DNA from 2 places in the Azospirillum sp. BE72 genome. Region 1 is predicted to be linked to the other one. Evidence: predicted binding sites of a transcription regulator. Region 1 holds the regulator's gene; the other holds the start of a gene.

What was found. The regulator LexA, encoded in region 1, represses DNA repair genes until DNA is damaged. The targets are predictions, from matches to a motif close to ATGTTCTANTTTGGTTC.
Region 2: J2Y49_RS24300 (putative DNA modification/repair radical SAM protein) is a predicted target of LexA. The motif match lies at 12,457-12,473, and genes of this name have one in related genera.

The regions. Positions count from the first base shown of each region.
Region 1 is NZ_JAVDTO010000002.1:502,871-518,183, reverse strand. It holds gene J2Y49_RS08575 (rhodanese-like domain-containing protein) at 1-60, shown strand, start outside; gene J2Y49_RS08570 (hypothetical protein) at 70-243, opposite strand; gene gltA (citrate synthase) at 266-1,579, opposite strand; gene gltX (glutamate--tRNA ligase) at 1,681-3,087, opposite strand; gene J2Y49_RS08555 (ComEC/Rec2 family competence protein) at 3,187-5,397, shown strand; gene lexA (transcriptional repressor LexA) at 5,538-6,260, opposite strand; gene glp (gephyrin-like molybdotransferase Glp) at 6,459-7,688, opposite strand; gene moaC (cyclic pyranopterin monophosphate synthase MoaC) at 7,693-8,193, opposite strand; gene J2Y49_RS08535 (GNAT family N-acetyltransferase) at 8,190-8,663, opposite strand; gene trpC (indole-3-glycerol phosphate synthase TrpC) at 8,668-9,471, opposite strand; gene trpD (anthranilate phosphoribosyltransferase) at 9,471-10,505, opposite strand; gene J2Y49_RS08520 (aminodeoxychorismate/anthranilate synthase component II) at 10,502-11,110, opposite strand; gene J2Y49_RS08515 (STY0301 family protein) at 11,230-11,685, opposite strand; gene J2Y49_RS08510 (divergent polysaccharide deacetylase family protein) at 11,810-13,000, shown strand; gene J2Y49_RS08505 (heavy-metal-associated domain-containing protein) at 13,028-13,234, shown strand; gene J2Y49_RS08500 (zinc ribbon domain-containing protein) at 13,353-13,583, shown strand; gene J2Y49_RS08495 (hypothetical protein) at 13,637-14,212, opposite strand; gene J2Y49_RS08490 (glycosyltransferase family 2 protein) at 14,301-15,313, opposite strand, start outside.
Region 2 is NZ_JAVDTO010000013.1:69,106-84,418, forward strand. It holds gene J2Y49_RS24250 (response regulator) at 1-955, shown strand, start outside; gene J2Y49_RS24255 (D-alanyl-D-alanine carboxypeptidase family protein) at 991-2,220, opposite strand; gene J2Y49_RS24260 (PAS domain S-box protein) at 2,355-4,358, opposite strand; gene infC (translation initiation factor IF-3) at 4,654-5,187, opposite strand; gene J2Y49_RS24270 (hypothetical protein) at 5,243-5,467, opposite strand; gene J2Y49_RS24275 (neutral zinc metallopeptidase) at 5,864-6,769, shown strand; gene J2Y49_RS24280 (hypothetical protein) at 6,800-7,666, opposite strand; gene J2Y49_RS24285 (nucleotide sugar dehydrogenase) at 7,852-9,210, shown strand; gene J2Y49_RS24290 (DUF2076 domain-containing protein) at 9,301-9,981, opposite strand; gene J2Y49_RS24295 (tetratricopeptide repeat protein) at 10,384-12,396, shown strand; gene J2Y49_RS24300 (putative DNA modification/repair radical SAM protein) at 12,500-13,711, shown strand; gene J2Y49_RS24305 (UdgX family uracil-DNA binding protein) at 13,723-15,156, shown strand; gene J2Y49_RS24310 (ribbon-helix-helix protein, CopG family) at 15,209-15,313, shown strand, end outside.

The sequences.
Region 1 (15,313 bases):
ATGATCGGCGGCATAACGGGCTGGATCGACGAGGGCTTCGCGTTGGACAGCGGGAGCTGAGCGACTGCCTCAGATAAAGGCGATCCCGGCGACCAGGGCCAGGATCAGCAAATAGACGATCATCCGGCGAACCCGCCAGCCAAGCGGTGCCCGGTTGTCGTTGGCCGGCGAGCGCAGGCGCACACGCCGGGCCGGAACGATGTACGCAGTCGGGTCCTGGGCAGCTCCGTTGGAGCCGCCCATTCCCACATGTGCTGTTGGCCGGTTAGCCACGCTCGGCCAGCGGCACGAACGGCCGCTTGGTGTGGCCGGTGTAGAGCTGACGCGGACGGCCGATCTTCTGCACCGGGTCCTCGATCATCTCCTTCCACTGGCTGATCCAGCCGACGGTGCGGGCCAGCGCGAACAGCACGGTGAACATGCTGGTCGGGAAGCCCATCGCCTTCAGGATGATGCCCGAATAGAAATCGACGTTCGGATAGAGTTTCTTCTCGATGAAGTACTCGTCCGACAAGGCGATCTTTTCCAGCTCCATCGCGATGTCCAGCAGCGGCTCGTCCTTGATGCCGAGTTCGCCGAGGACCTCGTGGCAGGTCTGGCGCATGACCTGGGCGCGCGGGTCGTAGTTCTTGTAGACCCGGTGACCGAAGCCCATCAGGCGGAAGTTGTCGTTCTTGTCCTTGGCGCGGCGGACGAACTCGGGGATGCGATCCACCGAGCCGATCTCCTCCAGCATCTTCAGCACGGCTTCGTTCGCACCACCGTGGGCCGGACCCCACAGCGAGGCGATGCCGGCGGCGATGCAGGCGAACGGGTTGGCGCCCGACGAACCGGCCAGACGGACGGTCGAGGTAGAGGCGTTCTGCTCGTGGTCGGCATGCAGGATGAAGATCTTGTCCATCGCCTTGGACAGGATCGGGTTGACCTTGAACGGCTCGCAGGGCGTGCCGAAGGTCATGTAGAGGAAGTTCTCCGCATACGACAGGTCGTTGCGCGGATACATGAAGGGCTGGCCGGTCGAATACTTGTAGGCCATCGCCGCGATCGTCGGCATCTTGGCGATCAGGCGGTGCGCGGCGATCTTGCGCTCGACGAGATCGTTGATGTCCAGCGAGTCGTGGTAGAAGGCCGACAGGGCGCCGACGACGCCGCACATGATCGCCATCGGGTGGGCGTCACGGCGGAAGCCGCTGTAGAACTTGGTCAGCTGCTCATGCACCATCGAATGGCGGCGCAGGATGTTTTCGAAATCCGTGCGCTCTGCCGCGGTCGGCAGGTGGTTGTTGAGCAGGAGGAAGCAGACTTCCGGGAAAGTGGAGTTCTCGGCCAGTTCGTCGATGGCATAGCCGCGGTGCAGCAGGACACCCTCGTCACCGTCGATGTAGGTGATGCCCGACTCGCAGCTGCCCGTGGAGGTGAAGCCCGGATCGTAGGTGAAATAGCCGGTCGCGGCGTAGAGCTTGCGGATGTCGATCACGCTCGGCCCGACGCTGCCGTGCAGGATCGGCATCGTGACCTGCTTGCCCGTCTTATTGTCGATGAGGGTAACGGTGTCCTTGCCGTCCTCGGTCTGGGTCATCTCGGCACGTCCTTATCGTTGAGGGTGGGGCTTAGGCGCCCTTTTTTCGTCGGCGCAGCATAGTTCCATGGCAGCCTGATGGCAACGCACGGAAATGACCATTATGCTGCACCCGCTGCATCGCGGATGCGAGAAAGCGTCGCTTCCCGACCCAGCAGTTCGGCCACCTCGAAGATCGGCGGCGACACCGTCGAACCGGTCAGCGCTGCCCGCAGCGGCTGTGCCACCTTGCCCAGCTTTTCGCCCCGTGCCTCGGCGAAGGCACGGACCTGCGCCTCCAGCGCCGCGGCGGTGAAATCCGGTTCGCCGGCAAAGGCTTCGGCCAGTTCCTTCAACAGTCCGCGGCCCCTTTCGTCAAGCAGCGCGGATGCTTTTTCGTCATAGCTGAGCGGCTGCGCCGCGACATAGAAGCGGGCGCTCTGCGCCAGATCGACGACCGTACGGGCCCGCTGCTTCAGGCCGTTCATCGCCCGCGTCAGAAGGTCGCGATCCGCGTCGGTCAGGCTGCGGCCGAGGTCGGCCTCCAGCCGCGGGGCGATCAGCCCGAGAAGCCGGGTATCGTCGGCCAGACGCATATAGTGGGCGTTGAGATTCTCCAGCTTGGCGAAATCGAAGCGCGAGGGCGAGCGGCCGATGCTCTCCAGGTTGAACCACTCGATCGCCTGTTCGGTCGAGATGATCTCGTCGTCGCCATGCGACCAGCCGAGCCGCAGCAGGTAGTTGCGCACCGCCTCCGGCAGATAGCCCATGTCGCGGTAGGCATCGACGCCCAGCGCACCGTGACGTTTGGACAGCTTGGCGCCGTCCGGCCCGTGGATCAGCGGGATATGGCCGAAGCGCGGCAGCTCCCAGCCCATGGCGTGGAAGATCTGGATTTGCCGGAAGGTGTTGGTCAGATGGTCGTCGCCGCGGATGACGTGGGTCACGTCCATGTCGTGGTCGTCCACCACCACCGCCAGCAGATAGGTCGGCGTGCCATCGGCGCGCAGCAGGATCAGGTCGTCCAGCTGGGCGTTCTGGACCGTGACCTCGCCCTGGACGAGGTCGTTCAGGACCGTCTGGCCTTCCTGCGGCGCCTTCAGGCGGATCACCGGGGCGACGCCGGGAGGCGCGTCGGATTCGGGGCGATCGCGCCAGCGGCCGTCATAGCGCATCGGCTGTCCGGCGGCCTTCTGGGCGGCGCGCATCTCCTCCAGCTCTTCCGGGCTGCAGTAGCAGCGGTAGGCCTTGCCGGCGGCCAGCATCTGGTGTGCCACCTCGGCATGGCGGTCCTTGCGCTCGAACTGGCTGACCGCGTCGCCGTCCCAATCCAGGCCCAGCCATTGCAGCCCGTCCAGGATGGCGTCGACCGCCGCCTGGGTCGACCGTTGCCGGTCGGTGTCTTCGATCCGCAGCAGGAACTTGCCGCCGGTGTTGCGGGCGTACAGCCAGTTGAACAAGGCGGTGCGGCCACCGCCGATGTGCAGAAAGCCGGTCGGCGACGGAGCGAAGCGGGTGACGACGGTCATCGGTCTCTCAATTTCCGGTTCGGCGCTGGTATGATGCGCCGGTGGTTCGACACCGTGGTTTAACACAGCCACCGGGCTGGGGGGCAATGCGATGCGCGCATGGACGGTCGTAAAGGGGGGCGCGGGCGGCATCGCTGCGTTGGGAGGCCGTCGCCTGTGACTGTCGCCGGCTGGCCGGAGGAGGAGACGGACGGTCCAGTTGGGTCCGGTGGGCGGTGGCGGCGCCAGTGGATTCGCATCGGGAGGCGACTCGCGTCCCTGGCGGAGGCGGAGGGGGGCCGCTGGATCCTGTGGCTTCCCGTCGCCTTCGGGGCAGGAGTGTCGCTGTATTTCGGCCTGATGTCGGAGCCGGACTGGTGGATTGGGCCAACGGCCTGCGGGGCGTGTGCCGTGCTGCTTCTGGTCCTGCGGCGCTGGTTCGCGCTGTTCGGCGCGGCGATGGCGCTGCTGATGGTGGCGGCGGGGTTCCTGGTGGCGCAGGGGCACAGCGCACGGGTGGCGGCGCCGGTGCTGACCCGCGTCGTCACGGGTGCGACCATCACCGGCCGTGTGATGGCAGTGGAACGGCGGCCGGGTGCCACCCGCATCACGGTGCGGGAACCGACGGTCAGCCGGCTGCCGCCCGAACAGACGCCAGCCGCGTTGCGTATCCGCCTGCCGGACCGCCATGCGGCGCCCGATCCCGGATCGGTGGTGCGGCTGCGTGCCACGCTGCTGCCGCCCCGGGCACCGGCCGAACCGGGCGCCTTCGACTTTCAGCGGCGGGCCTGGTTCATGGGGCTGGGCGGGACCGGTTTCGCCACCGGTGCGGTGGAATTGATCGAGGTCCCGCCGGTCACGGGCTGGCAGGTGGTGACGGTGGCCTTCGAGCGGGCGCGCGGCGTGATCGCCGAGCGGGTGGCCGCGACCATCGGCGATCCGGTGGAGGCGAGGGTCACCACGGCGTTGCTGAATGGGGAGCAGTTCGGCATCCCGGACGAGACATTGGAGGATTTCCGGAACAGCGGGCTGGCGCACCTGCTGTCGATCTCCGGCCTCCATGTGGGCATTGCCGCCGGCATCCTGTTCTATGTGGTCAGGGCCTTGCTGGCGCTGGTGCCAGCCATCGCCCTGCGTTGGCCGATCAAAAAGATCGCGGCGCTGTTCGGCATTCTGTCGGCCTTGGCCTATACGCTGCTGGTCGGGGCGCCGCTGCCGACCGTGCGGTCGGTGTTGATGACCGGCATGGTGATGGGCGCGATCATGCTGGACCGCCACCCGTTGAGCATGCGGTTGGTCGCCTTCGCCGGGCTGGTCACCATCGCCATGGACCCGGAGGGGATGCTCGGCCCCAGTTTCCAGATGTCCTTCGCGGCGGTGGTGGCGCTGATCGCCGCCTTCGAGCGCGGCAGTCCGCGACTGGCGGAATGGCGCAGCGAGGCGGGGTGGTTTCTGCGCGGCCTGCTCTATGTCGGCGGCATCCTGCTGACCAGTGTGGTGGCGACGCTGGCGACACTGCCGTTCGCACTCTTCCACTTCCAGCAGATCGCCTTCTATGGCGTGCTGTCCAACCTGATTGCCATTCCGATCACATCCTTCTGGGTCATGCCGTGGAGCTTGATCGCCTACGCGCTGATGCCCTTCAGGCTGGAGGCGCCGGCGCTGATCGCGATGAACTGGGGCGACAGGGCGGTGATCTGGACCGCGGAGTTCTTCGGCCGTCTTCCCGGGGCCTCCCTGACCATGCCGGCGATGCCGGTTGAGGGGTTCGTAGCGTTGGTGCTGGGCGGCATCTGGCTGTGCGTCTGGACCCGGCGGTGGCGCTGGCTGGGGCTGCTGCCGGTTCTGGCAGGGCTGGCTTCGCCGGCGCTGGTGACGCGGCCGGACGTGCTGGTCGCGGGGGATGGGACTGTGATGGCGGTGCGGATGCCGGACGGTCGCCTCAGCGCTTCGAGCAAGACTGGGGGCCGGGTGATCGAGACATGGCGGGAGCGCGATGGCGAGCGCTCGGGAGCCGATCCATGGCCGGCGGCGGGGGGATGGAGCGAGGGAGAGCGGTCGCTGAACTGCGATGCGCTGGGGTGTCTGTACCGGGTCAAGGGAAGGACTGTCGCCCTGCCGCGGTTGCCGGATGCGCTGGACGAGGATTGCGGGGCGGCCGATGCAGTGGTGACGGCGGCGGTGGCGCGGGGATGCCGGGCCGGGGTCGCGATCGACCGCTGGGCGCTGCGGCACGAGGGGGCGCATGCGCTGAGGGTGACGGAGGACGGAATAGAGGTGGAGACGGTGCGGGGGATCAGGGGGGATCGGCCTTGGACCGGGGGGAGGTGAGGGGGCGGCCGAGGTTATGCCCCCACCCTAACCCTCCCCCGCTCTCAGCGGACCTATGGTCCGCCTGCCGCGTCAGCACAAAGCGAAGCTTTGTGCGAGAGCTGGGCGGGGGAGGGGATTGGAGTCTGGCGGGAAAGGCCTCAGTACTTCCGCACCAGACCGACCAGCTTGCCCTGCACGCGGACGCGGTCAGCGCCGAAGATGCGGGTTTCATAGGCGGCGTTGGCGGGCTCCAGGGCGATGGTGTTGCCCTTGCGGCGCAGGCGCTTCAGCGTCACTTCGCCTTCGTCGACCAGGGCGACGACGATGGTGCCGTTCTCCGCCGCGTCGCAGCGCTGGATGATGATGGTGTCGTGGTCGAGGATGCCGGCCTCCACCATCGAGTCGCCGGAAACCTCCAGCGCGTAATGGTCGCCGGCGGTCAGCATCGAGGCGGGGATGTCGACGAAGGCGCTGTTGTCGCGCAGCGCCTCGATCGGCGTGCCGGCAGCGATGCGGCCATAGAGCGGGAGCTGCACCGTCTCGTTCGCGGCGGCCGGGGTGGGGGCGGGCGGCGCGGTGTCGCGGCCAGCGAAGGCGAAATCGCCCTTGATGACGTTGGGCTGGAATTTCGGCTTGGGCGCGGTGTGGGCGCGGGCGGCGTCCAGGCCTTCGGGGAGGCGGAGAACCTCCAGCGCGCGGGCGCGGTGGGGCAGGCGGCGGATGAAGCCGCGTTCCTCGAGACCGGTGATGAGGCGGTGGATGCCTGACTTGGACTTCAGCCCCAGGGCGTCCTTCATCTCGTCGAACGACGGCGAGACACCGCCCTGGCCGAGCCGTTCGTGGATGAACAGCAGCAATTCGTGCTGCTTGCGCGTGAGCATGGATGCCTCCCGGCCGTCGCCAGACTGAAGATGGAACAAAAACTAAACGTTGCTCCATGTTCTAGTTTGGTTCCTGCCGTCCGTCAAGCCCCCCATCGGCTTCTTTTAGAACTTGAGTGGAACATTCGGAACGCCGTGGAACAGTTTCCCGGGTGATGTTCAACTGTTCAATCCGTCGTCCAAGCGCTGTGTTCAAGTCTAGATGCTGAGTGCTCCATCGGTCAAAGGCAGCACGGTCACCATGGCGCCGGCCGGCTCCGGGTCGGCGTTGGGCGGGCGCGGGATCAGGCAGTCGGCCTGGGCGTAGAGCGTGGTGATGGCGCTGTCCTGCCGGGCGAAGGGCGTGGCGGTGAGGACGCCGTCGGGGCCGGCGGCGAGGGTGGCGCGCAGATATTCCTCGCGCCGGTCGTTGGCCTTCAGCGCGACGGTCAACCGGGCGCGCAGGGGCAGGCGGTCGTCTTCGGGCGGCAATCCCTGCAGCAGGCGCAGAACAGGGCGCAGGAACAGGACGGCGGTGACCCCCGTCGATACAGGATTGCCGGGTAGGCCCAGCAGCGGCACCCCGCCGGCGCGGCCGAACATCAGCGCCTTGCCCGGCCGCATCGCCACCGTCTGCACCTCCAGAGCCATCCCTCGGTCGGCCAGCACGTCGCGCACGAGGTCGTAGTCGCCATGGGCGGCACCGCCGGTGGTGACCAGCAGGTCGCAGCCGACGGCCCCCTTCGCCATGGCGGCGACGCTGTCGGGCGTATCCTTGGCGACGCCCAGATTATGGGCGAGCCCGCCCTGGGCGGCGACGAGCGCGCAGAGGCCGAGCGCGTTGGTGCTGACGATCTGGCTCGGCCCCAGCGGATCGCCGGGCAGGGCGATCTCGTCCCCGGTGGCGAGGATGGCGATGCGCGGCCGGCGGTGGACCGAAAGCCAAGGTACATTCCCACCGGCGGCCAGCGCGATGTCGCGGGCGGTCAAACGGCGGCCCTTCGGCAGAAGTTCCTCACCAAGAGTGAAGTCGAAGCCGGCCTGACGGACGAACCGTCCGGCGGCTACGGCCCGGCCGATCCGAACCGTCGCGTCGTCGGCGCTGCAATCCTCCTGCATCACCACGGCGTCGGCGCCATCGGGCAGGGGGGCGCCGGTGAAGATGCGCACCGCTTCGCCGGGACCGACGCTGCCGGCAAAGGCATGGCCGGCGGAGGATTCGCCGATACGGCGCAGGGAGATGGGAGAGTCGGCAGCGGCGGCGGCGATGTCGGCGGAGCGGACCGCCCAGCCATCCATGGCGGCAGCGTGGAAGGGTGGCTGGGTCAGCCGGGCGACCACCGGTTCGGCCAGCACGCGGCCGAGCGCGTCGGGCAGAGCCACCGTCTCCGCCGGCAGAGGGGCGAAGGCCGACAGGATGCGGGCGCGCGCCTCTGCGACGGAGATCATGGCGTCAGGCTCCGGCCGATGGCGCGGTTGCGGCAGTGCCCCATTCGCCGCTCTTGCCGCCAGCCTTGTGCAGCAGGCGAACGTCCGTAATGGTCATGCCGCGGTCCACCGCCTTGCACATGTCGTAGACGGTCAGGGCCGCGATGGTGACGGCGGTCAGCGCCTCCATCTCCACGCCGGTCTGGCCCTTCAGCTTGCAGGTGGCGGTGACGTCCACCGCGTTGCGGGCCGGGTCGCAGGAGAGGTCGACCTTGACGGAGGTCAGCATCAGCGGATGGCACAGCGGAATCAGGTCCGGCGTGCGCTTGGCCCCCATGATGCCGGCCAGCCGGGCGACCGACAGCACGTCGCCCTTCTTCACCCCGCCCTGCATGATGAGCGCCAGGGTTTCCGGCTGCATCAGCACGGTGGCCGCGGCGGTGGCGGTGCGTTCGGTGTCCGCCTTGTCGGAGACATCGACCATCACCGCCTTGCCCTCGGCGTCGAAATGGGTGAAGCCGCTCATGCGACGGTCTCCCGCAAGGGTTTCTCCATGAAGACGCTGACGCCGTTCTCTTCGTAGCAGGCGTAGGGGCCGCGGTCGGAGAAGCCGGCCTTGCGGTAGAGCCCCAGCGCCTCGGGCTGATGGATGCCGGATTCCAACAGCAGGGCGGTCAGCCCCTCCGCCCGCGCCTGCTCCTCCAGGCGGGCCAGCAGCCGTTCGCCGATGCGGTGGCCGCGGGTGGCGGGATCGACGAACATCCGCTTGACCTCGCCATAGCCCGAGGGATCGACGCGCAGCGCGGCACAGCCGACCGGAACGCCGTCCTTGCGGGCGACGAAGAAGCGCAGGTCCGGCGCCTCCAGTTCCGCGATGTCGAGGAGGTGGCAGGTGTCGGCCGGATAGAGCTCCAGCAGATAGCGGTCCAGCGCGGCGACCAGCGCGACAACCTGATCCTGGCGCGGGCTTTCCGTGGCGATGGTGATGTCCGGCATGGGCTTAGACCGGAGCCAGCAGGGCGCGGGTGGCGGCAGTCACGTCGGCCTGCCGCATCAGCGATTCACCCACCAGGAAGCAGCGTGCCCCGACCTTGGCCATGCGCGCCAGATCGGCCGGGCTGTAGAGCCCGCTCTCCGCGACCAGCATGCGGTCGGCCGGCACGTTGGCCGCAAGTTCCTCAGTCGTCGCGATGTCGACCGCGAGCGTCTTTAGGTTGCGGTTGTTGACGCCCAGCAGCGGCGTCCGCAGCAGCAGCGCGCGGTCCAGTTCGGCGCGGTCATGCACCTCCACCAGCACGTCCAGCCCCTGGGCGAGGGCGGCGTCCTCGATTTCCGCCGCTTGGGCGTCGGACAGCGATGCCATGATGATGAGGATGCAGTCGGCACCCAGCGCGCGGGCCTCCACGATCTGATAGGGATCGACCATGAAGTCCTTGCGCAGCACCGGCAGATCGACAGCGGCGCGGGCGGCGACCAGATACTCGTCCTTGCCCTGGAAATAGGGCTCGTCAGTCAGGACCGACAGGCAGCTGGCCCCGCCGTCGCGGTAGGCACGGGCCAGCGCCGGCGGATCGAAATCGGCGCGGATCAGGCCCTTGGACGGGCTGGCCTTCTTGATCTCGGCGATCAGGCCGTAGCGCCCGGCCTCCACCGCGGCGCTCAGCGCCCGGATGAAGCCGCGCGGCGGGTTGGTCTCGTTGGCGGCCTTGGCCGCGGCCTCCACTTCCGACAAGGGGCGGGCGGCCTTGCGGGAGGCGACCAGAGCGCGCTTGTCGTCGTTGATGCGGGTCAGAACGTCGCTCATCAGGCCACCGCCTCGTTGGTGATGGCGACCAGCCGGCGCAGGCGGTCGCGGGCGCCGCCGCTGTCGATGGCGTCGGCGGCCATCGCCACGCCCTCCTTCAGCGTCGCGGCCTTGCCGGCCACCAGCAGGGCGGCGGCGGCGTTCAGCAGCACGATGTCGCGGTAGGGGCTGCGCACCCCGTCGAACAGGGCATGGATCGCCTCGGCGTTGACCTGGGCGTCGCCGCCCTTGAGGTCCTCGATGCGGGCGCGGGGCAGGCCGGCATCCTCCGGCGTCACCTCGAACACCGTCACCTCGCTGTCCTTCAACTGGGCGACGGTGGTGGGGCCGGTGGTGGTGATCTCGTCCAGCCCGTCGGAGCCATGGACGACCCAGGCCGTTTCGGATCCCAGACGCTTCAGCACATGGGCCAGCGGCTCCACCCACTGCTTGGAGAAGACGCCCAGCACCTGCCGCCGGGCGGTCGCCGGGTTGGCGAGCGGACCCAGCAGGTTGAAGACCGTGCGGGTGCCGAGTTCGACGCGGGTCGGGCCGACGTTGCGCATGGCGAGGTGGTGACGCGGCGCCATCAGGAAGGCGATGCCGGCATCCCACAGCGCCTTGCGCACCAGCGCGAAGTCGCAGTCGAGGTTGACGCCGAGGGAGCCCAGCACGTCGGCGGCACCGGATTTCGACGAGATGGCGCGGTTGCCGTGCTTGGCCACCGGCACGCCGCAGGACGACACCACCAGCGCCGCGGCGGTGGAGATGTTGTAGGTGCCGACCCCGTCGCCGCCGGTGCCGCAGGTGTCGATGGTGCCGGGAGGCGCTTCGACCGGGATCGCCTTGGCGCGCATGACGCGGGCGGCGCCGGTGATCTCGTCCACCGTCTCGCCGCGCACGCGCAGAGCCATCAGGAAGCCGCCCATCTGCGACGGGGTGGCATTGCCGGACATGATGATGTCGAAGGCGAAGCCGGCCTCGGCCTCGGTCAGGGCGGCGCCGGTGGCGACCTTGCCCAGAATGGCCTTCATATCGGACAGATCGCCGCTCATGCTGCGCTCTCCAGGGCCGCGGTTTCCGGCCGGGGACGGGTCAGGTCCAGGAAGTTCTGCAGGATCTTGTGGCCGTGCTCGCTCTCGATGCTCTCGGGATGGAACTGCACGCCGTGGATCGGAAGCTCGCGGTGGGCCAGCGCCATGATCAGGCCGTCGGCGGTCTCGCCGGTCACCTCCAGGCAGGCGGGCAGCGTGTCGCGCTCGACGATCAGCGAGTGGTAACGGGTGGCGCGGAACGGGCTGGGCAGGCCGGCGAGCACGCCGCGGCCCTTGTGCCGGATGCTGTCGACCTTGCCGTGCATGGGAACCGGCGCGCGGATCACCCGGCCGCCGAAGGCTTGTCCGATCGACTGGTGGCCCAGGCAGACGCCCATCAGCGGCAGGCGGGCCTTGGCCGCGGCGTCGATCAGGGGAAGACAGATGCCGGCGCGGTCGGGATCGCAGGGGCCGGGGGACAGCACGATGCCCTCGGGACGGAGGGCCATCGCCTCCTCGACCGTCAGGGCGTCGTTGCGGCGGACCTGCACGTCGGCGCCAAGCTCGCCCAGGTAGTGGACGAGGTTGTAGGTAAAGCTGTCGTAGTTATCGATGAGCAGCAGCATGCGCCTTCCGCCTTCCACCTTCGCCCGGATCGTCGGGGCCGTTCCGCCCCTGTTCCAACGACCGACACCCTAGCCGCTGAGGGGGCGGATTTCCAGCCTCCGCGCAGAACTCCGCGGCATCAGCGGCAGTCGAGCTGCGGCAGGGTCTTCGGATCGTCCAGCACGGCGCCGCGGATGTCGGTTTCCAGCGTCAGGGTGCAGCGGCGGATCTGGCGTGGCAGGTCGGCGGCGAGCGTCGCCTGGGTGTTGCGGTAGCGGCAGACGAGGAAGACGTTCTCCCGCCGCGAACCTGGGAACTCCCAGACCTGGACGATGCTGCGCCCGCGCCGCACCTCGCGGTCGGGGGCGAGCGTCGCGGGCGCGGCCGAGGTCATCTGGCTGGCGCGGTCGCCCTCGATGATGGAAATGCCGGCGAAGCCGTGGCTGTCGCGGCCGGGGTAGGGCGACCAGCCGCCGGGGGCGTCGGGCTGCGCTTGGACCGTCAGGCTGGTTGGGCAATCCAGCCCGTTGGCGGCCGGCGCCGGTGTCGCGGCGACGGTCGAAAGCAGGGCGGCGATGACAAAGATGGGACGCATCTGGAGGACTCTACAGGATGGGCTCGGCCGGGCGGGGCAGGTGATGCCGTGACGGCCTTTTGCACCGATTGGGCGATTGCGGTCACGGCGGCAGGGTGCCACTGTGCGGCGCCCCGGTCGCAGGATGGACGTCGTCACCATGGCCCGCAAGGCGCCTTCGAAAGCCCGCAAGTCTCCGCTTCCCCCCTTCCTTTCCAACCCCTTCGTCCTGGCGCTGGCGGCCGTCGCCGCGGTGTTCGCCGTGGCGATGGGGGTGGCGACACTGAGCGGTGGAGGGGCCGGTGGAAGGGCCGGTGGAGGGTCCGGCGGTGAGGCGGCCAAGCCGGCGCCGGTCCAGCAGGCTGCCCAGCAGCAGGGTGGACCGCAAGCCGGCGGGCAGCAGGCGGTGCAGCCGCCGCCCGTGCCGCCGGCAAAACTGGAGCCGCCTGCCGCAACCTCGCAGCCAGCCGCGCAGGCGAGCACGGAAGGCGCGGGCCAAGCGGCGGTGGAGAAGCCGGCGCAGGCCGAGTCCCGACCACCGGCCACGACGGTGGCGATGCTGCCGCCGCCCGCTCCGCCCGCCCAGCCGCCGGTGCAGGCGCCATCGGGCAACGCCGCGCTGTGGCGCAAGAACGCCCTGCCGGCGGAGGTGCCCCAGGGAAAGCCGATCATCGCCATCGTCATCGACGACATGGGGCTGGACCGGAAGCGCTCGACCCGGATGGCGGGGCTGCATGGTCCGCTGACCTTGTCCTGGCTGCCCTATGCCCGCGACCTGCAGGTCCAGGCCAAGGCGGCGCGGGCCAATGGGCACGAGTTGATGTTGCACATGCCGATGGAACCCAGCGTGAAGGCCGATCCGGGACCGAATGCTCTGCTGGTCTCGCTCGACCGGGGGGAGATCGTGAAGCGGGCGCGTGCGGCACTGGACAGTTTCGATGGCTATGTCGGGGTCAACAACCACATGGGAAGCCGATTCACCGCCGACCGGGCCGCGCTGGCGCCTGTGCTGGCCGAACTGCATCGCCGCGGCCTGCTGTGGCTGGACAGCCGGACCACACCCAACAGCGCAGGCATCGGGCTGGCGCGGGAGATGAAGATGCCCTGGGTCGGCCGCGACATCTTCCTCGACAACGTGGAATCGGTTGCGGCGGTGAAGGCCCAGCTGGCGAAGACGGAACAGGTGGCGAAGCGGCAGGGCTACGCCGTCGCCATCGGCCACCCGCATGATGCGACAATCGACGCTCTGGCGTCCTGGTTGCCGGAGGTGCAAAAGCGTGGCTTCGTACTTGTCCCGGTCAGCGCGGTGGTGCGGACGCACCATGCCGGCGGCTGATCCGAGCGTGAGGGGAGCCCCGTGACGATGGCCGATGCATACAAGGTGGATGGGATGACCTGCGGCGGCTGCGCCCGCTCCGTGTCCAACGCGATCACCAAGGCGGCGCCCGATGCCGCCGTGACCGTCGATCTCGCGACCGGCACCGTGCTGGTGGACGGCGGCATCCCGGCGGAGGTGGTGCGGCAGGCGGTGGAAGCCGCGGGCTTCGATTTCGGCGGTGCCGCGGCCTGACGCCGACCCGGTGCGCCGTGTCTGATGCGCCGTTTCTGGTGCGGCGCAACAAAACCGTTTTCAGATTGTGGATATTGCGGGATACTCGGGCCGACGCGATTCGTGCCTGGAGGTCCCGATGCCGCTCTATTCCTACCGCTGCAAAGCCTGCGACCATGGATTCGAGACCCTGGTGCGCTCCGGAGAAGCGCCGGCCTGCCCGTCCTGCGGAAGCGCCGACCTGAGCCGCCAACTGTCGAACGTAGCGCCGGAGGGAAAGTCCGGCGCCATCGTCCAGTCGGCCCGCCGGATGGCGGCGAAAGAGGGGCACTTCAGCAACTACGCGCGGGCGGAACGACCGAAGGGGTGAGAGCGGGGAGGTCAGGTTGGGGCATCGAAGCCGACATTCCCCGAAGCAAGCCCTCACACATCCACCACCATATGCGGCCGGAATGCTCCTTCCAGCGTCAGCAGCAGGTGCAGGTAGACGGCCACCTTTCGCGCACGATCGGTGTTGCGGGACAGGCAGTCGCGCAGTTGTTCGGCCAGCCGGGCGGTTTCCGCGTCCAGTTCCGGTTCGGCGGCGGTGACGGCTTCGACGATATGCTCGGGACCGACGGGAAGCGGGGCGGCCGGGTCCTTCAGCAACGCTTCGGCCAGCGCCTCTTCATCATGATGGACCGGGGGCGGTGTCGCCGGCGCTGGCGGGGCGCGCCGGGACAGATGGCTGCGCAGATTGTCTTTCAGCCGCGCCCGCTGACGCTCGTCCAGCCCGTCGAACCGATCGACCTCATCGAACAGAAGATCGTACAGGCGCCGCCGTTGCGGATTGGGCGGGCTATGGTCACGCCGTTCCTGCTCGCGGTCGTGCCGTTCCTGGCGGGAGTTGCGGCGGCTGTTGCGGTCGGTGGCGCTGCCGCTCCGCTCGACGCCCGCGGTGGTGCGGACGCTGAATTCGGGCGGACCAATGCCGCGGCCGGATGTGAGATTGCCGGACATGAGCCGCCTCCCGGGACATCTATCCCCTGGCGATCGAGTCTGGCAGAGCCGGCGCTTTCGTCAACGTGAAAGCGCCGGCTTTCTTGCGTCAGTCGCCGGCCCCGGCGCTAACCGCGTCGTCGGCGGCGCCCGGCTTGCTCTTGCCGAAGCCGATGGTGGGGAAGACGTTGATCAGCGCGGTGATGAAGGCCGCCAGATAGGGCAGCGACTGCACCACCAGCAGGCCCGACCACATGAAGGCGTCGCGGTTCTCGTGGCCGAAGACCATGACGATGGCCAGCGCCGCACCCCACAAGGACACCAGCAGCACCAGCTCCTCACGCGCCATGAGGAAGGCCTGCATCAGCGCCGGCTGGTTCTCGCATTTGGGCGTGCGGACGAAGGGGCGCCCGGAGGTGAAGATGCCCAGCCACATGGCTCGGCCGACCGTGTGGGTCAGGGCCATGCCGGCCACCGCCGCGCCGACCTTGTCCCAGAAGCCGCACTTCACCCGTGCCTCGTAGAGCCAGAGCGACGCGCCGACCTTGAAGGCGAAGACGCTGAGCGTCGGGATCATGAAGACGTTGGGCGGGAACTCGAAATATTTCGGGAAGGCCATCAGGCCGATCGACCACAGGATGCCGGCGATGCCAAAGATCATATGGGCGGCATCGGCGAACCAGGGCAGCCAGCCGGTGATGAAATGGTACTTCTGGCCGGCCGTCAGCTCCTTGGCGCCCGGCGACAGCTGCCGCCAGTGATGCTTCAGGATCTGCACTGCGCCATAGGCCCAGCGGAAGCGCTGCGTCTTGTAGGCGGAGAAGCTGTCGGGGACGAGACCCTTGCCGTAGCTCTCCGGCATGTAGACGGCCTCATAGCCATGCTCGAACAGGCGCAGGCCGAGGTCGGCGTCCTCGGTGATGCACCACTCGCCCCAGCGGCCGACCTTTTCCAGGGCCGACTTGCGGATGATGGTCATGGTCCCGTGCTGGATGATCGCGTTGCGCTCGTTCCGCTGGATCATGCCGATGTGGAAGAAGCCGGCATATTCCCAGTTGGTCATGCGCTGGAACAGGTCGTGTTCCCACTCGCGATAGTCCTGCGGCGACTGGACGAAGCCGA
Region 2 (15,313 bases), on a different contig from region 1:
AATGGCGACGCTGCTGGAACGCACACTGGGCGGTGCCATCCGCATCCGCATCGACCGGGACGCCGCCATGCCGCCCGCCGTGCCGCCGGCCCTGGTCGATCCCCACCAGTTCGACATCGCCCTGCTGAACCTCGCCATCAACGCCCGCGACGCCATGCCGGACGGCGGCACCCTGACCATCGCCGTCACCAGCCTGTCGGTGGAGAACAAGGTGGCGGAGGACAAGGCGGCGGAGGAGGGGATTTCACCCGCCCTGGCGCCCGGCGGCTATGTCGCCGTGACCGTGCGCGACAGCGGGACCGGCATGCCGCCGGACGTGCTGGCGCGGGCCTGCGAGCCCTTCTTCACCACCAAGCCGGTGGGGCAGGGCAGCGGGCTGGGGCTGAGCATGGTGCATGGCCTGACCGCCCAGTCCGGCGGCGGGATGCGCCTGGAAAGCCATCTCGGGCTTGGCACCGCCGTCACCCTGTACCTGCCCCATGCTCCGGTTGATCCTCCGGCTCATCCCGCGGCCTGTACCTCGGCCGGGACGCCCGCCGATGCCGATGCCGCCGATGCCGCTTCCGCCGTCGCCGAACCGCCGCCCCTGCCGGCCGCCCCCGCCCGCGTCCTGCTGGTGGAGGACGACGCCCTGGTCCGCATGGCGAACGCCGCGGTGCTGGCCGAGGCCGGAATGACAGTGACGGAGGCCGCCACCGGCGAGGAAGCCCTGGCCCTGCTGGAGGCGGATGACGGGATCGGCATCCTGGTCACCGATTTCGCCATGCCCGGCATGACCGGGGCCGATCTGAGCCGCCTCGCCCGCCATCACCGCCCCGATCTGCCGGTCCTGATCGTCACCGGCTATGCCGAGAAGGCGGAGCTGCAGGATTTGGGCACCGAACCCGGCATCCGCATCCTGTCCAAGCCCATCCCGCCCTCGGCGCTGATCGGGCACATCGCGGCGGTGCTGTAGGGGACACGATCCGGTCGGCGGCGCCCCGCGATGGATTACCGCCCCTCCACCGCGAAGCAGCCATGGCCGGCAGCCTTCAGGGCGGCGCAGGCGGCGTCGGCGTTCGCGGCAGGGAAGCCGGTCAGCCGGGCCTTGTAGAGGCCGCCGGAGCGGACGATCTCGGGGCTGGCGCCGGCGGCGAGCGCGCCTAAGCGCTTGGCGGTGTCGCCGGCGCTGCGCGCCGCGGCGGCACGGTTGGCGAAGGCGCCGACCTGGATGGACCAGGGTCCGCCGGCGGACCCGGTGGACGGTTTGGCGGAGGGCACGGCGACGCTCACCGCCGTGCTGCGTTCGGCGGCCGTCGAACTCTTCCTGGTGATCACCAGATCCGGGGTGGCGGGCGCCGGCCTGGCCGGGCTGGTCGGGCGCTTGAAGCCGATGTCCAGCAGGTCGGCGACGCGGTCGTCGCGGGTGGCGGCGCTGTGGCCGCCCATCACCACGGCGATCAGGCGGCGCCCGTCCCGCACCGCCGACGCGGCGAGGTTGAAGCCGGATGCGGCGATGTAGCCGGTCTTGATGCCGTCCATGCCGGGATAGCGCGCCATCAGGCGGTTGTGGCCATGGACCGTCGTGCCCTGCCAGTCGAAGCTGCGGCGCTGGAAATAGGCGTAGTGGCCGGCGTGGCGGCGGATCAGCGCGCGGGACAGGATCGCCATGTCGCGCGCCGTCGTCCGCTGCAGCCGGTCGGGCAGGCCGGACGCGTTGCGGAACACCGTGCGGCGCATGCCGAGCGCGCGGGCACGGGCGGTCATCTTGCCGGCGAAGGCCGGTTCGCTGCCGCCCAGCGCCTCCGCCAGCACCACCGCGGCGTCGTTGGCCGAGCGGGTGACCAGGGCGAGGATCGCCTGCTCCACCGTGATGGTGCTGCCGGGCGCCAGCCACAGCCGCGAGGGCGGCATCGAGGCTGCATGCCGCGACACCACCAGCCGCTGGTCCGGCCGCAGCGTGCCGCGGTCCAGCGCCTCGAAGGTCAGCATCAGCGTCATCATCTTGGTCAGCGACGCCGGGTAGGTCGGGGTGTCGGCGTTGCGCGCCTGCAGGACCTTGCCGCTGCCCGCCTCCATCAGGATCTCCGCCGCCACCGGCGCCCAATCCGCCTTGCGGCTGCCCTTGGCCCAGGCCGGCTGCGAAACCAGCAGGATCGCGGCCAACAGGACCGCGCCCAACAGGACCGCGAAGGCGGTCAGGGAGAGCGGTGGCGTCGAAGCACGGGCGAGCAGGGGCATCGTCTCAGGTCCGGCGGTTGGCGCAGCCCCGCTGCGGCACGGGCGCTGTCGGCTTTGTGGTTTCCCCCATGGGGTGGAGAGGGCGGGCGGAACAGGGCGGAGCGGAGTGGAGCGGGGCTGTCCTCCGGCGGGCGTCAGCGGCCGGACAGCATGGAGCCGACCATGGCACGGAAAGCGTCGACCGCCACCGGCTTGACCAGCACCCGCGTGTTGCGGCCCAGCCCATCGGCGCCGTCGCCGGGCCGGTCGTCCAATGCCTGGAAGGCATAGCCGGTCAGGAACAGCACCCTCAGGTCGGGATCGCGCGCCTGCGCCATCTCCGCCAGCTGGCGGCCGTTCAGGCCGGGCAGCCCGACATCGGTCACCAGAAGGTCGACCGCTCCGGCTTCGCCCAGCCAGGCGAGCGCCTCGGTGCCGTCGGCGGCCTCCAGCGTGGTGTAGCCGTCGCCCTCCAGCACCTCGACCAGCAGCATGCGGACCAGCTCCTCGTCCTCCACCACCAGCACGGTGCCCCGGCCGGCCCCGGCCCGTCCCGGCGGCGGGACGGGGATTTCGGCCGGTGCGGTTCCCTCGTCGGAGACGGGGGCGGAAGCGGCATGATCGCGCGGCAGGCACAGATGCACCGCCGTGCCCCGGCCGACCGCGCTGTCGATGCGGACGAAGCCCTCGGACTGGCGGGCGAAGCCGTAGAGCTGGCTCAGCCCCAGGCCGGTGCCCTGGCCGATCGGCTTGGTGGTGAAGAAGGGCTCGAAGACGCGGGCCAGCACGTCCGGCGGCATGCCGGTCCCGCTGTCGCGCACGGTCATCGCCACATAATCGCCGGGCGCCACCCCGGGATCGTTGACGAGGTCGGCTGCGGCGAAGCTGGCATTGGCGGTCTCCACCGTCACGGTTCCGCCGCCGGGCATGGCGTCGCGGGCGTTGATGACCAGGTTCAGCAGGGCGCTTTCGATCTGGTTCACGTCAGCATGGACCGGCCACAGCGGCTCCTCCAGCCGGCGCTCCAGCCGGATCGTCTCGCCGACCGACCGACGCAGCAGGTCCCACAGCCCCGCCACCAGCGCGTTCAGGTCGGCGCGCTCCGGCTTCAGCGGCTGGCGCCGGGCAAAGGCCAGCAGGCGCCGGGTCAGGGTGGAGGCACGATCCACCGCGGCGCGCGCGGTGGCGGCGAAGGGCGCGATGTCGGTGCGGCCGGCTTCCAGCCGCTGTTCGATCAGTTCCAGGCTGCTGCTGATCGCCTGCAGCAGGTTGTTGAAATCGTGGGCGACGCCGCCGGTCAGCTGGCCGACCGCCTCCATCTTCTGCGCCTGGGCCAGGGCCTCGCGCGCCTCGTCCAGCGCCTCCTGGGCCTTGCGGCGTTCGGTGATGTCGCGGGTGATCTTGGCGAAGCCGCGCAGGACCCCGCTCTCGTCGCGGATGGCGTCGATGACGACGCTGGCCCAGAAACGGGTGCCGTCCTTGCGGACGCGCCAGCCTTCCGCCTCGAAGCGGCCTTCGTTCAAGGCGGTGGCGAGCGCCCGCTGCGGCATTCCGGCGGCGCGGTCCTCGTCCGTGTAGAAGCTGGAGAAATGCCGGCCGATGATCTCGTCGGCGCCGTAGCCCTTCATCCGCGCCGCGCCCGCATTCCAGCTGCTGATGCGGCCGGTGGTGTCGAGCATGAAGATCGCGTAGTCGACCACGCCCTGCACCAGCAGGCGGAACTGCTCCTCGCTGCGCCGCAGTGCCTCCTCGGCGATCCTGCGTTCGGTGATGTCGCGGGTGACCTTGGCGAAGCCCATCAGCGTGCCGGTCTCGTCGCGAACGGCGCGAATCACCACGCTGGCCCAGAAGCGGGTGCCGTCCTTGCGGACGCGCCAGCCCTCCGCCTCGAAGCGGCCCTCGTTCAAGGCGGTGGCGAGCGCCCGCTGCGGCACCCCGGCGGCGCGGTCCTCGTCCGTGTAGAAGCTGGAGAAATGCCGGCCGATGATCTCGTCGGCGGTATAGCCCTTGAAGCGCGCGGCCCCGGAATTCCAGCTGCTGACGATCCCGTTCGGATCGAGCAGATAGATCGCGTAATCGCCGACGCTGTCGACCAGCAGCTGGAACCGCCGCTCACCGGAGATGGGCTCCCAGGCGGACGTGGCGTGTTCAACCTTCATAACAACGACTTTCCGGGACACGGGAGGGGAGAGGAAACAAGGCTCCCGATGATCCGCGGTCGATGCCGACAGGGTCAATAACCCAATGCGAATAGTCAGGTATTATTCCGCCGCATCACGCGAAATATTCCTGAAAGAGCCCTCGGGCAATCCGAGAAGGGATTTTCAATCGTCGGGACCGGGGCCGGTCGGAAAAGGGTCCGGCAACGGGAAAAGAGAGGGAAAGGAGGTGGGAAAAAGGGGCGGGGCGGCGGACCGCCCCGCATGGTCCCCTTGGCAAGGACCGGACCCGCGCTCAGCGCGGGGCCAGCACCATGACCATCATGCGGCCTTCGACCCGGGGCATCTGCTCGACCTTGGCGATGTCCTGGAGCTGGTCGCGCACGCGGACGAGCACGTTCAGACCGAGATCCTGGTGCGCCATCTCGCGACCGCGGAAGCGCATGGTCATCTTGACCTTGTCGCCTTCCTCGATGAAGCGGATGGCGGAGCGCATCTTCACGTCGTAATCGTGATCGTCGATGTTCGGCCGAAGTTTGATTTCCTTCAGCTCGATGATCTTCTGCTTCTTCCGCGCCTCGTTGGCCTTCTTCTGCTCCTCGAAGCGGAACTTGCCGTAATCGAGGATCTTGCAGACAGGCGGATCCGCCTGGGGCGCCACTTCGACGAGGTCGAGGTCGGCATCTGCGGCGGCTTCCAGCGCTTGGCGGAGCGGCACCACGCCGACCATCTCGCCGTCGGCGCCGACGAGGCGGACCATCCGGGCGGTGATTTCACGGTTGAGGCGCGGGCCTTCGCGGACGGGGTCCGCGTCGTAGAGCTTGGCTATGGTGATCTCCTATGGCTGTGGAGGGGTAGAAAGGGACGAGCCCGGGCCGAGAGTCTCAGCCCAGGATGTCGAGCACAATCTGCCGCAGTTCGCCCCGGGTCAAGCCGGACGGCTCCGGATTGGAGCGGAAATCCGACTTTTTGCCGTCAACTGCGGCGAAATGGCCGGCAGAGGAGTGGGTGGAACGGCGGGTGGCGGCCAGATGAGCCGGCGCAAGCGCGGACTGGGCGGCGAAATGGCCGGTGGAATGGGAAGCGGTCGACAGGATCGGGGTCGTCATGAAAATCCTCCAGGCCGGATGGGCGGACCGATGGACTCGGGGGCCGGCCGGCTCTTTGTGAGTGTGGCGTCTTGAAACGGGAGCCGTTGCGGCGGACACCGCCCGGCAAGGCTCCGATAAGCGGGACCGGCCCCGGAACGGGCATGCCCCCAAAAGACCGGCGTTCCCCGAGGAAAGCTCCCCCTCGATGAACCGGAGGGGGCAGGGAAGCGCACCGCGAATGCGGTGTCGGCCATGTCCCGAGATGGGGGTGGGGAGAGGTTTTTTCAAGTTGCTCCGCTCATCTCCTCCTTCTGGCTCTCCTTCTGGCTAAGGAGCCTCCAGGGAACGCGCGGGCGGCCCCATGGTTTCGTCTCCACCGGTCCATCACGAAGGATGGCCGGAAGGAGGGCGGCGATGCGGTGGCAGGGCGGACGGGAAAGCGAGAATGTCGAGGACCGGCGCGGCCAGGGAGGGGGAGGTTTCGGCGGGGGAGGCCGGGGCGGCATCCGCATCGGCAAGGGCGGGCTGGGCATCGGCGGGGTCGTCGTGCTGCTGCTGGTGTCGGTGGTGCTGGGCGTCGACCCGACGGTCCTGCTCAACGGCGGCGACCCGGCGGACCGGAGCACGGCCGGGCGGACGCAGATCGGCGAGGCCGCCCCGCGCAGCCAAGCCGACGACGAGTTGAAGCGCTTCGTCTCCGTCGTGCTGGCGGACACCGAGGACACCTGGCGGGGCCTGTTCCAGCAGATGGGGCGCCAGTACCAGGACCCGACGCTGGTGCTGTTCACCGGCACGGTGTCGTCGGGCTGCGGCCGGGCCCAGGCGGCGATGGGGCCCTTCTACTGCCCGATGGACCAGAAGCTCTACATCGACCTCGGCTTCTACCGCGAGCTGCGCGACCGCTTCCAGGCGCCGGGCGACTTCGCCCAGGCCTATGTCATCGCCCATGAGGTCGGCCACCATGTGCAGACCCTGCTGGGCATTTCCGAGCAGGTGCAGGCGGCGCAGCAGCGGGCACGCAACCCGGCCGACGCCAACGCCCTGTCGGTGCGGCTGGAACTGCAGGCCGACTGCTTCGCCGGACTCTGGGGCAACCACGCCAACCGCGACCGCCGCATGCTGGAGCCCGGCGACGTCGAAGAGGCGCTGACCGCCGCCAGTGCCATCGGCGACGACCGCCTGCAACGTCAGGCGAGCGGCACCGTCAGCCCCGACAGCTTCACCCACGGCAGCTCCGCCCAGCGCGTCCGCTGGTTCCGCACCGGCCTGGAAAGCGGCCGGATCGAGGCCTGCGACACCTTCGGCACGGACCGGCTGTAAAGGGAGCAGGCTTGAGGGCGGGGGAGGGACTTAACTCCCCGCCCCGCGCATGAGCCGCAGATAGTCGAGCACGCGGGCGGTGCGCCAGTCGGGGTCGGCCCAGCAGGCGGCTTCCCGCGCGCGGCGGCAGGCGGCCACCGCCTCCAGCCGGGGCTGGCCGGTCAGCGGACGCAGGTCGGCGGGGATGGTGGCGAGACAGGCGGCGGCGAGTTCCGCGGGCGGGGCGGGGGCGGTCTCCAGCCAGCGTTCGGCACCCCGGAAGCGGTCGCGGCACATCAGCCCGATCATGTAGTCGCAGGCCGATTGCAGGCCGGGCGCCAGCCGGCCGGGGCTGACCGACAGGACCGGCAGCAGGGGAGCCAGGGTCGGGGCCAGATGGTTGGCGTAGAGCGTCGCCCCCCAATAGCGCTCCGCCGTCTGCCGGAAATGGTCGAGGTCGCGCACCGGCACCAGGCCGGAGGACTCGATGGGCAGGATCTCCACCTTCGGCTTGGTAACCACCACCGTGTCGTTCGACACGTCGACATAGAGCGCGCCGATCTGCAGCGCGTTCTGGAAATACTGCTCGCGCAGGACGCCCCAGACGCTTTGCAGCACGCCGCCCTCCTCGACGAAGGCGCGCAGCGCGCGCTCCACCGGGCCGGCCGGCTGGGCCAGACGCTGCAACAGGCGGGCGAAGAGGTCGCGGGTGATCTCCTCGCAGCGGCCATAGGGATAGGGCTTGCCGCCGGCCGGCGGCAGGCCGGCGAGCGCCCGGTCGCTCTCCTCGCGGAGCGCCATGAAGTAACCGTAGAGCACCGCGGGATCGCCGCCCAGGTGGCGGGCGGTCAGCGCCGACTGGCGCTCGTCCACCGGGGCGATCTGCTGGGGCAGGAGGGGCGGGAAATGCTGCGTCATGGCGGGCGGGATCCGTCGTTTCCCGGCAAATTGGCACCCTTCGCCATCCCGGTGCCAGAGTTTCCGATCCCCGCACCCCATACGGAACGGAGGGTTGCGCAAAGCCGTGCCGGCCGTCACACATTCGGCTGCTGCAGACGGGATGCCCGTCCGGGCGGCCCAGTCCTTTCAAACGGAACGGCATGATGAGCACAGCGGACACCGCACCCGACATCCGGTCTCTGGAAAGCGCCTATCGCGGCCGCAGCGCGCGGGTGGCGGTGATCGGGCTCGGCTATGTCGGGCTGCCGCTGGCCCTGGCGCTGACGGGCGCCGGCTTCACGGTCACCGGCTTCGACATCGACCCGGCCAAGGCGGCGGCGCTGAACGGCGGGCGCTCCTACATCCGGCAGATCGCCGACGGGCGCATCGCCGGGGCGGTGGCGACCGGGCGGTTCCGGGCGACGACCGATGCCGACGCATTCGCCGCCTGCGACGCCGTGATCGTCTGCGTCCCCACCCCGCTGTCGCCGCAGCGCGAACCGGACCTGAGCTTCGTCGAGGCTTCCACCCGCCTGATCCGCGACAGGCTGCGGCCGGGCCAGCTGGTGGTGCTGGAATCGACCACCTGGCCCGGCACCACCGACGAGGTGATGCGGCCGATCCTGGAGGAGACCGGGCTGGCCAGCGGGCGGGATTTCTTCCTGGCCTATTCGCCCGAGCGCGAGGATCCCGGCAACATCACCTTCACCACCAGCACCATCCCCAAGGTGGTCGGCGGCGACGACGAGGGGGCGCGGCGGCTGGCGGTGGCGCTCTACGAGCAGGTGGTGCCGCAGGTGGTCCCCGTCTCCGGCACGCGGGCGGCGGAGGCGACCAAGCTGACCGAGAACATCTTCCGCTCCGTCAACATCGCCCTGGTGAACGAGCTGAAGATCGTCTTCGAGCCGATGGGCATCGACATCTGGGAGGTGATCGAGGCGGCGAAGACCAAGCCCTTCGGCTTCATGCCCTTCTATCCCGGCCCAGGCCTGGGCGGCCACTGCATCCCGATCGACCCCTTCTACCTGACCTGGAAGGCGCGCGAGTACCAGATCTCCACCCGCTTCATCGAACTGGCGGGCGAGGTCAACACGATGATGCCGCGCCATGTGGTGGACCGCCTCGCCCTGGCGCTCGACCGCCGCTCCGGCATCGGGCTCAGCCGGTCGCGCATCCTGCTGGTCGGCATGGCCTACAAGAAGAACGTCGACGACAGCCGTGAGTCGCCGGGGCTGCGGCTGATGGAGATGCTGCTGGAGCGCGGGGCGGCGGTCGACTACCACGACCCCTTCATCCCGGTGCTGCCGGTCACCCGCGAGCATGCGGCGCTCGCCGGCCGGACCTCCATCGCCTGGGAACCGGAAACGCTAGCGAGGTTCGACGCGGCGGTGATCGTCACCGACCATGACGGCATCGACTATCCAAGCCTCGCCGCCCATTGCCCGCTGGTGGTCGACACCCGCAACGCGATGCGGACCGTGGAGGGCATCGAGGGCTTCGCCGACCGCATCGTGAAGGCCTGAGAAAACCGGGCGCCTGAAGAAACCCGGGCCGCGGAAGGAGGGCGGGCCGCCTCCCTCCCGCGGGCCTTCTCCCGCGAACCGGTGCGGGGCTCAGAGCTCCTCTTCGCCGCCGAAATCGCCCCAGCCGCTGTCCTCGACCGTCTGTTCGACATGGTCGGTGGCGGCGGTGGCCGCATCGGTGGCGGCGGTCGCGGCCTCAGCCGCCACCGCCTCGCCGCCGGAGAACATGCTGGACAGCGCGCTGCCGATCAGCATGCCGCCGGCGACGCCGGCCGCCGTCTGCATGGCGCCGGCCATGAAGCCGCCGCCGGCCCGCGGCTGCTGGGCATAGCCGGCGACGCGCGGGTCGCCGTAGACGGGAGTGCCGGGAGCAGCCGGCGGACGGCCCCAGGGCGAACCGGCCGGCGAACCGGACGGCATGGCGGCGGCAGCCGGGGCCGCCGCCGGATATGACGGCTGCGGAGCGGGACGGCTGGCGCCGCCGAACAGGCTGCCGAACAGACCGCCACCGCCGGACTGGGCCGGGGCGGCGGCAGGGGCGGGACGCTCGCGCAGCTGACGCTCCAGCTCCTCGTTGCGGCCCTGGGAGGCGGCGAGCGCCTGCTCCATCATCACGATGGCCTGCGCCATCAGATAGGGGGCGGCCGGCTGGCGGGCGATCCGTTCGCGGATCAGCGCCTCGGCCTCGGGATCGCGCGGGCCGGATTGCGCCTCGGCCTGATGCAGCTTGGCGAACAAGTCGTCGATGATCTGGCGTTCGGTGTGGTCCATGGCGATGCTCGTCTTCATGAAGAGGTTGAAAGAAAGGTTCCGCTGCCGGCGCCGACTGCCCGAAGCGGCGCAAGGGTGCGGCCGCGCGCCGGAGGGGCAGCGCGCGTCGGGGAAGCGGCGGGAGCGGGAAGGGCCGGAAGCCGGGGGCGGCATCTCAGCGATGCTCCAAGGGGTGAGGACATCAGTCCCTCCAAGTGCGGTCACGCCCGTCGGCGCAAAAGCAGGTGAAGAGATCCGACATCGCGACCACGTCTAAGTCGCCAGAGGGGCCCGGATCCAGGTGATGAGCACGTGGCCCTGTCCCGCTTTCCTGTCAAGACGGCACCCGCACAATTTGCGCCCCAAGGGGGCCGGGCCTGGACGGGGCCTGGACCGGCGATTTCCCCCATCCTATAAGAGGCCATGGCAACATTGCAGGAAGCGCTGATCGCAGCGCTGGATCATCAGGAGGCCGGGCGCTTCGACGAAGCCGATATCCTGTATCGCCGCATCCTCGATGCCGCCCCCGGCCATCCCCATGCGCTTCACCTATGGGGCATCCTGGCAGCGCTGACCGGCCGGCCGGAGGACGCCGCAGGCCGGATCGCGCAGGCCATCGCCGTCACTCCCGACGTCGCCGATTTCCATGTCAATCTGGCGCGGATCCAGGCCGCGCTGAACCGGCCCGACCGGGCCGCCCGGCATTACGCCCATGCCGTCACCCTGCGGCCGGACGAGGCGGGGACACGCTTCCAACTGGCGGGATTGCTCCAGGATCTGGGACGGCTGGCCGAGGCCAAGGAGCAGTATGAGGCACTGCTGACGGCGGCGCCGCTCCATGCCGACCTCCACCTGAACCGTGCGCTGCTGTGCGAGGCGCAGGGGCAGGCTTCGAGGGCGCGGGACGGCTTCCGCACGGTGCTGATGCTGGAGCCGGCGTCCCCCAAGGCGCTGCTGCGGCTTGCCGCCATGGAGCAGGGGGCGGGGCGAAATGGCGCCGCCCTGGCCATCCACCGTCGCGGCATGATCGCCCTGGGAAACCTGTCGGATGCCTGGTCGTTCACCACCCTGGCCACGCTGCTGGCGGGGGAGGGGCTGCCGGAGCGGGCGGCGGAGGCCGCACGCATCGCCGTGACGCTCGCGCCCCACGACCCCGTCCTGTGGAACGAGCTTGCCAACCGACTGAAGGGCCTGGGGCGGCAGGGGGACTCCCTTGCGGAGTCGGTGGCCGGCTATGGCCGCGGGCTGGTCCTGCTGCCGGGAAATCCCGTGCTGCTGAACAACCGCGCCGACGGCTGGCTGAAGCTGGGAAGGCTGGAGCGGGCGGAGCAGGACGCGCGGGCCGCGGTCGCGGCGGACGCCGGCTTCGCCACGGGCTGGAACACGCTGGGCTCCGCCCTGATGGCGCGGGGAGATGCCGGGAACGCGCTGGACGCCTATGACCAGGCGATGCAGGCCGACCCGGCCAACCACGCTCAGGCCCGCTTCAACCGCTCCATCGCCCTGCTGACGCTCGGCCGGCTGGCGGAGGGGTGGGACGAGTATGAACAGGGTTGGGCCGTGGCCTCCGGCCGGTTCCCGCGGGTCGGATTTCCCCAGCCGCTTTGGGACGGGCAGCCCTTGGCCGATGGCGGGCGGGGCGACGGCAGCCTGCTGGTGTGGGGCGAACAGGGGCTGGGCGACGAGGTGATGTTCGCCAGCCTGATCCCACAGCTGGCCGGGGAAGGCATGCGGGTGGTGCTGGACTGCGACGCGCGGCTGGCCCCGCTGTTTGCCCGCGGCCTGCCCGGTGTCACCGTGGTTGCGCGCAGCGAACCGTTGAGCCGCCGGCTGACCGCGCCGGACGTGGTCGCGCAAATCCCGGCCGGCAGCCTGCCGCGCCTGATGCGCCGGCGGATGGAGGATTTCGCCGGCCGCCAGCCTCCCTTCCTGAAGGCCGATCCCGGGCGGGTGGCGGAACTGCGGCAGCGGATCGGGGACGGCCATGGACATGGATATCGGCTGGTCGGGCTTTCCTGGAGCAGCAAGAACGCCTCGGTCGGGCATCTGCGCTCCATCCCGCTCGACCGGCTGGCCGGGGCACTGGACGGGACGGATGTCAAACTGGTCAGCCTGCAATATGGCGACGTCGCCGCGGAGGCCGCCGCCGCCGGCATCGCCGATCCGGGGCTGGATGCCTGGGCCGACATCGACGGGCTGGCGGCGCTGATCACCGCCATGGATCTGGTGGTGTCGGTGGACAACTCGACCGTCCATCTCGCCGGCGGGTTGGGGCACCCGACCTGGGCGTTGCTTCCCCACGCCGCCGACTGGCGCTGGATGCAGGGGCGCCGCGACACGGTCTGGTATCCGTCGGTCCGGCTGTTCCAGCAGGGCGCGCCGGGCGACTGGGACGGCGTGCTGCGGGAGCTGGGCGAGGCGATGCGGCAGGGCTGAAGGGACGGGCCGGAGGCGCGATTTTGCCCCCGCCATTCGGCTTGCCTTTTGCTTTCAAAAGAACATATTGCGAACATCTTCAAGAGAGAGGGAAGCCTCCACGGTGAACGACGCGCTGCTCGAAAAGCTCGGGATTCTGGCCGACGCGGCGAAGTACGACGCCTCCTGCGCGTCCTCGGGCGCCAAGCGGCGGACGGGCGGGCCGGACGGCATCGGCTCGACCACCGGGGCCGGCATCTGCCACGCCTATACGCCGGACGGGCGCTGCGTCTCGCTGCTCAAGATCCTGCTGACCAACTACTGCCTGTTCGACTGCGCCTACTGCATCAACCGCCGCTCCTCCAACGTGCGCCGCGCGCGGTTCAGCGTCGATGAGGTGGTCCGGCTGACGCTGGGCTTCTACAAGCGCAACTGCATCGAAGGGCTGTTCCTGTCCTCCGGCATCATCCGCTCGCCCGATTACACGATGGAGCAGCTGATGCTGGTGGCGCGCACGCTGCGGCGCGACCATGGCTTCGCCGGCTACATCCACCTGAAGACGATCCCGGAGGCCAGCCCCTGGCTGATCGAGCAGGCCGGGCTGTGGGCCGATCGGCTGTCGATCAACCTGGAACTGGCCTCCGACCGCAGCCTGAAGGAGTTCGCGCCGGAGAAGGACGGCGGCGCGATCAAGGCGGTGATGGGGCAGGTGGGCGAGCGCATCCTGGAGGCCAAGGAGGAAAAGCGCCGCTTCTCCCCTGCCGGGCAGAGCACCCAGATGATCGTCGGCGCCGATGCCTCCACCGATCTGTCGGTGCTGGAGACCAGCGACACGCTCTATCGCCGCTATGGGCTGCGCCGGGTCTATTATTCGGCCTTCAGCCCGATCCCGGAGGCCAGCTCCGCCCTGCCGGCCAAGCCGCCGCCGCTGCAGCGCGAGAACCGGCTGTACCAGGCCGACTGGCTGCTGCGCTATTACGGCTTCACGGTGGAGGAGATCGCCGCCGGGGGCGAGGGCGGGATGCTGGACCTCGGCATCGACCCCAAGCTGGCCTGGGCCCTGAAGAACCGCGAGCGCTTCCCGGTCGACGTCAACAGTGCCGACCGCGAGATGCTGTTGCGCGTGCCGGGGCTGGGGGCGCGGGCGGTCGACAAGATCGTCGAGGCGCGGCGCCACACCACCTTGCGGCTGGAGGATGTGGCGCGGCTGTCGTCGGGGCTGAAGCGGGCGCGCGCCTTCCTGATCGCCGCCGACCACCATCCGGGCGGGCTGACCGACCGCGCCGACCTGCGGCAAAGGCTGGTGGCGCCGCCCAAGCAGCTCAGCCTGTTCTGAGGTTCTGAATCATGCATCGCGTCGAACTGAAGGGCGGCGCCGACCTGGACGGCTTCCGCCGTACGCTGCGCGGGCTGGTCGCCCTGGGCGTGGAGCCTGATGAGGTGGATTGGAGCGGCGGGGAGGCACCGTCGCTGTTCGGGGATGCCGCCCCCTTGCCGGCGGACGCGCCGCCGGTTCCGCTGCCGCGCCCGGTGGGAGCGCTGATCGAAAGCGTGGTCTGCCACCGTGATCCGGAACGCTACGCCCTGCTCCACCGGCTGGTCCGGCGGGTGCTGCGGGGGGAGCGCGACATGCTCGACCACCATGCCGACCCGCTGGTGCACCGGCTGGCGCTGCTGGACAAGGCGGTGCGGCGCGACCTGCACAAGATGCACGCCTTCCTGCGCTTCCGCGAGGTGCGCGACCCCAATGGGGCGGAACGTTACGTCGCGTGGTTCGAGCCCGACCATTTCATCGTCGAGGCCACCGCCCCCTTCTTCGTCGAGCGCTTCGAGAGTCTGGTCTGGACCATCCTGACGCCGGTGGGATCGCTGCATTGGGACCGGCGGTCGCTGACAATCGGGCCGGCGGCTTTGAGGCCGGAGGGGCTCGACCGCGACGACCGCTTCGCCGAGGGCTGGCAGCGCTATTACGAGAGCACCTTCAACCCGGCGCGGGTGAACCCCACCGCGATGCGGGCGGAGATGCCGCGGAAATACTGGGCCAACCTGCCGGAAGCCGCCGCCATTCCGGCCATGATCCGCTCCGCCCCCGCCCGCGTCCAGGCGATGATCGAGGCGGAGGCCGCGGCCCCGCGCCGCCGCAACCCCGACAAGGCCGTCGCCGCCATGGCCCGGCAGGAGCCGGCGACGCTGGCGGAACTGAACCGCATCATCCGGGCCGCCGATCCTCTGGTGCCGGGGGCGACGCAGGCGGTGCTGGGCGAGGGGCCGGAGGGGGCCGTCATCGCCATCGTCGGCGAGCAGCCGGGCGACCAGGAGGATTTGGAGGGCCGGCCCTTCGTCGGTCCGGCCGGCCAGCTGCTGAGCCGCGCGCTGGAGGAGGCCGGGATCGAGCGCCGCGCCGCCTACCTGACCAACGCGGTGAAGCATTTCAAGTTCGTCGCCCGCGGCAAGCGCCGCCTGCACCAGTCGCCGACCGCCGGCGAGGTGAAGCATTACCGCTGGTGGCTGATGAAGGAGCTGTCCTTCGTCCGTCCGCGGCTGGTGGTGACGCTGGGCGCCACCGCGGCCCTCGCGCTGACCGGGCGCAGCGTCTCGGTCCTGCGGGAGCGCGGCCCGATGGGGTTCGGCCAAAGGGGATTGGGGGATTGGAACGGCTTCGTCACCGTCCACCCGTCCTACCTGCTGCGCCTGCCGGCCGGGGAGGCGGCGGAGCAGGCCTATCGCGACTTCGTCATCGACCTGCGGCGGGCGCGGGAGATGGTGGAAGGGGTGGGTTGACGGTCTCGATAAGTATGATCAAGTATGATCAAGTATTCCATGAGGAGTCGTCATGGCCGAGATCGAACGTCTGACCATCACATTGCCGGCCGCCATGGCGGCAGCCGTGAAGGGCGCCGTTGCTGGCGGCGACTATGCGTCGAGCAGTGAGGTCATC